Linked DNA regions of Algoriphagus sp. Y33. The protein of the gene in region 1 interacts with the protein of each later gene in a pairwise test. Links are inferred from orthologs where the notes say so. Each region holds a gene or a part of one and is shown in the gene's direction. Other genes may lie near its edges.

What was found.
Region 2: the proteins of rpe (region 1) and eno interact in binary tests that used the Escherichia coli proteins (3 or more experiments, as listed by UniProt). The link is inferred for Algoriphagus sp. Y33 from one-to-one orthologs.

The regions. Positions count from the first base shown.
Region 1 is NZ_CP061947.1:1,614,919-1,618,065, forward strand. The notes cover bases 34-2,848. They hold rpe (ribulose-phosphate 3-epimerase), read left to right. Parts: upstream 34-1,018; coding sequence 1,019-1,678; downstream 1,679-2,848. Other genes in these bases: ID165_RS06495 (S8 family serine peptidase), read left to right, coding at 34-821; ID165_RS06505 (hypothetical protein), read left to right, coding at 1,794-2,303; ID165_RS06510 (hypothetical protein), read left to right, coding at 2,399-2,848. Outside these bases: more of ID165_RS06495, read left to right, coding at 1-33; more of ID165_RS06510, read left to right, coding at 2,849-3,147. UniProt on the Escherichia coli protein: Catalyzes the reversible epimerization of D-ribulose 5-phosphate to D-xylulose 5-phosphate.
Region 2 is NZ_CP061947.1:4,637,281-4,640,433, reverse strand. What follows is about bases 1-2,821. They hold eno (phosphopyruvate hydratase), read left to right. Parts: upstream 1-681; coding sequence 682-1,962; downstream 1,963-2,821. Other genes in these bases: ID165_RS18710 (hypothetical protein), read left to right, coding at 2,330-2,821; ID165_RS18715 (septum formation initiator family protein), read left to right, coding at 2,062-2,349; carA (glutamine-hydrolyzing carbamoyl-phosphate synthase small subunit), read left to right, coding at 1-659. In the rest of the region: more of ID165_RS18710, read left to right, coding at 2,822-2,881; ID165_RS18705 (serine O-acetyltransferase), read left to right, coding at 2,902-3,153. UniProt on the Escherichia coli protein: Catalyzes the reversible conversion of 2-phosphoglycerate (2-PG) into phosphoenolpyruvate (PEP). It is essential for the degradation of carbohydrates via glycolysis.

The DNA.
Region 1 (3,147 bases):
GCTTGGGTACAGATATTATTAACAGTTCGGTGGGCTACTGGGATTTTGATGATCCGGAGATGAACTACACAAGGGCTGATTTGGACGGGGAGACCACCATAATTGCTAAAGGAGCTAGTATTGCAGCGAGTAAAGGGATTCTGGTAATAAACAGTGTAGGGAATACCGGGCCTTTAGAATCTACTTTAAATTCGCCTTCGGATGTGAAAGGGATTCTGGCAATAGGGTCAGTCACTAGAGAATTGGCAGTATCAGGTTTTAGCTCCCGTGGCCCCACGGGAGACGGAAGGATTAAGCCTGATTTGGCTGCTTTTGGTAGCGGTGCAGCACTTATTAGGTCAAATGGCTCGGTAGGCTACTCTAATGGCACATCTTTTTCGGCTCCTCAGATAGCTGCTTTAGCCGCTGGATTATGGGAAGCCAAACCCGAATGGACGAAGGACAAACTGATCGAAAGTTTATTGAACAGTGGGACACAGGCAGATGAACCTGATAATTTGTTGGGGTATGGCATTCCAAATTTCTTTGATGCACTGTATGGAGAAATACTTGGAGTGGATGAAAATGAAGAAGCTTTGGCCTGGAAAGTCTATCCGAATCCAATAGTAGGTGATGAGCTGAATATCCATTTCGGAAATAGCTTAAGTGCTGAATTTTCCCTGTTTGATTTCAACGGACGCATACTTGAAAACGTAAGGTTGAACAGAGCCACAGTAAAAGAACCTTTTCAGATTCTTTTACAAGGTTTGAAGCCTGGATTTTACTTGATCCGTATGCAAGACAGTTCACTGGTGAGACAAAGCAAATTAATAAGACAATAGGAATTTGGGGAGTGTGTATTAATTTAGTTTTTTCATCTGTTTATAATTAATTTTGTATGGTCAGATAGCCTGTCCCGATTCTCGGGAGAATCCCGCACAGGAAATAATCATCCCTCCCCTGAAGTAAGTTCGGGACAAGTTATGTGACGTTCTTCGTCATGCTCGATTTCATATAATCAATTCCCTATTCCCTACATATGTCTCCATTAGTTGCCCCTTCCATATTAGCTGCTGATTTTGCAAATCTCCAAAGCGAAGTGGAAATGCTTAATTCCTCAGAAGCTGATTATATCCATGTGGATATAATGGATGGTGTATTTGTTCCTAATATTTCTTTTGGAATTCCTGTGACCGAAGCGATTCATCGTTTCGCAAGAAAGCCCCTGGACGTACATTTGATGATCGTGAATCCTGATAATTACTTGGAAGCTTTTAGAAATGCAGGCGCAGAAATCATCTCGGTTCATTATGAAGCATGTACACATCTGCATCGCACGCTACAGGCTATTCACAACCTTGGAGTCAAAGCAGGAGTGGCCATTAATCCCCATACGCCTGTAGAACTGTTGTCCGACGTGATTCAGGATATTGATATGGTGTGTGTGATGTCTGTGAATCCTGGGTTCGGAGGGCAGAAGTTTATCGAAAACACATATTCCAAGGTTTCCCGGCTGAAGGATTTGATTCTGGCGAAAGGTGCCGACACAAAAATTGAAATAGATGGGGGAGTAAATCTTCAGAATAGCCCTAAATTGATAGCCTCAGGCGCTGATGTATTGGTGGCAGGAAGTTTTGTTTTTAGTTCTTCTGAACCCGTCCAAACAATACGCCTGCTAAAGGGTATTGGGATGGTGTAACTATTTGGTCATACCATTTATCATAAAAAACCTTAAAAACCTTACATGTTTCTTGAATTTTTGGGTTTTGAGGGCTTTATTGAGAATTGTAATAGAAATTAAAACCAACCGGATTATGAAAAAAGTATTGCTTTTCGGAGCGTTATTCGCGTTCCTAGGGCTTGCTGCTTACGCACAAGATGAAGAGAAAGTCACCGACGAGGAATTGGCTAAATATGCGAATGTTGAGGTGACATTCGATAATTATGTGAATTCAAAGACAGAGGAATTAAAGTCTATGATTTTGGAAAATGAAATTTTTCAAGGTGGTGGCCGATATAATGAGATCAAAGCTGCTTGGGGGGACGATGCTAAAATGACTGAAGCAGAAGTTACTGAAGAAGAAAAGGCTGCATTTGTGGAAGTAAAAGAGTTTCAAGAGTCTCTTCAGGGTGTTTTGAAAGAATACAAAACTGGCTTGATCATGGACGAGGAGATTTTGGGAGCAGGGACATACAATAAAGTATTGGCAGCTACAAAAGAGGATCCAGCTGTAAAAGAGAAACTTGATACTATGATTGCAGAAATGAAAGCAAAACAAGAAGCTGAAAAAGAAGATACATCCGAGCCTACAGATGGTAAATAAGATTATATTATAGCTAATATTGAGATGCCTCCCAACCGGGAGGCATTTTTTTTTAATTTCACACCAAAGAGTTCCACACATTCGTTTAGAAAAGTATGAATTTAAAAAAGCTACCCCTTTCCGTTATTCTTTGTTTTGTGTTGACAATGACATTTGCACAGCAGGAAGATATTTTTGGGATTTCCGAAAAAGCCAAAAATCCCAAAAGTGAATCCGGATTGGGCAATATCACCCGAAATGTCTTGGAGATGTTCAGCGTGGAACTGTCGGGAGGAGGTGCTTATCAGCAGTTTGGCACGAGCTTCTATTCTGAAAATGTAGATTTGTACCCTTCGTTCAATCGATATCAAAATTTGCAGGGAGGCCCTCTGGATATTTCTGAAGAAAATCGGCTGGAGATGAAGGGCGGGGACTGGGTGTTCCCAAACTGGAATGGAGGTGTAAGGATCAATCTTTTCAACCTTCTCACAGTGGGTGGAGGATTCGGCCAAGAATGGGGTAATCTAGCACCTATGCAGGGAGGGGATTATCAGTTTGACTTCGAGGGAGCCACCTACCAAGTGGATAAATTGTATGGGACTGTAGGTTTGGTGTTATATGATGCCAACCGAAGACGGGCATTCCTCAATTGGCGATATAGACATTACTCTTCTTCGAACATATACATGCAGTCAGAACTTAGACAGCGGGTACGCCAGAATTATCCTTGGAAATTCGTATTTGAAGCTGAGTTTGGTAAGTTGAATCTTAAGAAAGCTTATGATGCAGTTTTGGATGATGGTCCGGTTCCCTACGAACCAAGACTGGCCGTGTCAGATAAGAATTACTACGGCTTAGGGTTGAG
Region 2 (3,153 bases), 3.0 Mb from region 1 along the record:
AGCTGAATAAAGTGCCGGATATGGATGGTTTGGAACTTTCCTCTACAGTTTGCACGCAGGAGCCATATTTTTATGGGGACGAAAACGCTTCTATTAAAGTTGCCTGTGTGGATTTTGGTATCAAAAAGAACATCCTTAGGAACTTGGCAGATCGTGGTGTGTATTGTAAAGTGTTTCCAGCCAAGGCTACATTAGCTGAAATGGAAGAATGGGCTCCCAACGCCTATTTTTTATCCAACGGTCCTGGGGACCCTGCTGTAATGGAATATGCTGTAAAAACTACCAAGGATATTTTAGAAACCGGTAAGCCCGTATTTGGTATTTGTCTTGGGCATCAGATACTAGCCGAGTCCTGCGGTATATCTACTTACAAAATGCATCATGGTCATCGAGGTTTGAATCATCCTATTAAAAATCTCCTGACAGGCAAAAGTGAAATTACCTCCCAGAATCATGGATTCAATATAAATCGTGAGGATACAGAACAAAACGCTGAGGTTGAAATCACCCATGTTCACCTGAATGATGGTACTGTTGCGGGAATCAGACTCAAAAACAAGCCGGCATTTTCAGTTCAATATCATCCGGAATCTTCTCCCGGCCCTCATGATTCCCGATACCTGTTTGACGATTTTATTTCTTTAATCAATAAAAATTAATACCCTTAAACCTTTTAAAACTATGACGTTGATTCAATCAATTCATGCAAGACAAATTCTCGATTCTAGAGGAAACCCAACAATTGAAGTAGATGTTTACACCGAAAATGGAGCTTTTGGACGTGCAGCTGTACCCAGCGGTGCTTCTACAGGCATCAATGAAGCTGTAGAGCTTCGTGACGGAGATAAAGGAGCATACATGGGCAAAGGCGTAATGAAGGCTGTTGCAAATGTAAATGACATCATTGCTTCTGAGCTGGTCGGCTTTGATGTATTTGAGCAAAACTCGATTGATCAGATTATGATTGATCTGGATGGTACACCCAATAAAGGTAAGCTAGGAGCTAATGCTATTCTTGGTGTTTCATTGGCAGTAGCCAAAGCTGCGGCAATGGAGTCAAATCAGCCGCTTTACAGATACATAGGGGGCGTGAATGCCAATACTCTTCCGGTACCAATGATGAATATCATCAACGGTGGTTCTCACTCTGATGCGCCTATCGCATTCCAAGAGTTTATGATCCGCCCTGTGGGTGCTCCTACTTTCTCAGAAGCAATGAGAATGGGAACGGAGATCTTCCATAACCTCAAGAAAATCCTTCATGACAAAGGGCTTAGTACTGCAGTAGGGGATGAAGGTGGATTCGCTCCGAATTTCTCCGGGGGTACAGAAGAAGCTCTTGGAAGTATTTTGGATGCTATCGCAAAAGCCGGCTACAAAGCAGGTGACGATGTAACTATCGCATTGGATTGTGCAGCCTCTGAGTTCTTTGTAGACGGAAAATATGACTATACAAAATTTGAAGGTGCTACAGGAGTAGCTAGAAGCAGAGAAGAGCAAGTAGCTTACTTGGCTGAACTTACTGAGAAATATCCTATCGATTCTATCGAGGATGGATGCGCAGAGGAAGATTGGGAAGGCTGGGCTATGCTTACCGCCAAAATCGGCGATAAGGTACAGTTAGTAGGCGATGATCTTTTTGTAACAAATGTGAAGTTCCTTAAGAGAGGAATTGAAGAAAAGTCTGCAAATTCTATCTTGATCAAAGTAAACCAAATTGGAACGTTGACAGAAACAATCAACGCTGTTAATCTTGCACACAAGGCAGGTTTCACGGCTGTTATGTCACACAGATCCGGCGAAACTGAAGATTCTACTATTGCTGATCTTGCTGTAGCACTGAACTGTGGACAGATTAAAACAGGTTCTGCTTCAAGATCTGACCGTATGGCTAAATACAATCAATTGCTTAGAATTGAAGAACAATTGGGAGACGCGGCTGTATTTAACGGTAAGTTTTAACAATAGGTAATTATAAATTAAAGAAACAGCTCGCCTCGGCGGGCTGTCTTTTTTTTTGCATCATTTTTGTACCTTGAGTTCTACTAATAGTCATGTGATATGAGCAAATATTTTAAGTACACTAAGAGTTTTTATTTTCTGGGGATAGTCTTTTTTCTCGCATGGATGATTTTTATTGATTCTAATAACATAGTTAATCAAGTAAAATTGAGTAGTAAACTTGGGCAGCTCGAAGATCAAAAAGAATTTTATCTTAATCGTAAGGAGAAAATCAAATCCGAACGCGAGGAATTGATGAGTAATCCTGAACTCTTGGAGAAGTTTGCACGTGAAAAGTACTTAATGAAGAAAAATACTGAAGACCTCTATGTCATTGTCAAAAAGTAAAAATCTCCTCTTATTTTTCTTGGCATTTGCCTTGTTTCAAACTTCTTCCTTTGCCCAGCGGGAGATTTACCCCGAAGATTCTATAGCATTCAAGGATCGTTTGTACTATGGAGGCAATTTCGGAATGCAGTTTGGAACGGTCACATTAATAGACTTTTCCCCATTAGTAGGGGTAATGATTACTCCGAAGTTTTCATCGGGAGTAGGGATCACTTATCAATATTTTAATGACAAAAGATTTATAGGTGGACAGACCTCCTCTTACGGGGGGCGTTTGTTCAGTAGATACAACGTGTTTCCCAATATTTTCCTTCATGCTGAATATGAGTCTATCAATTTTGATAATTTTAATAGACGCTCGGAGCAATTTGAGCGCATCTGGTCAAATGCCTTGTTTCTAGGAGGAGGCTATTTCGCTCCCTTTGGATCTAGAGGAGGGGCAAACTTTACCTTTCTTTATAATGTATTGCATGACAATCTTCGTTCGCCCTACGGTGAACCATACGTGATCCGTGTGGGTTTTGTGCTATAAATACATCTAACGCCTTTTTCATGGAGCCTTTTGTTTCGAAACTATACAAAGCACATCAGGATTGCTCAGCATGCCCATCCCCGAAAGCAATTCAGCAGTTTTTTGAAGATGTGCTTGGTTTGCTTTTTCCGGAATATACTGTCGAGAGAATAAACGATAAGTCTCAAATAGAGGCTTCTCTTGCAGATTTAAAGTCCAATCTTTCTTCAATCCTTGAGCGCAATCCACATTTGCATAACGGAGTTGGCTCAAAGATATCAGCTGTCTTTTTC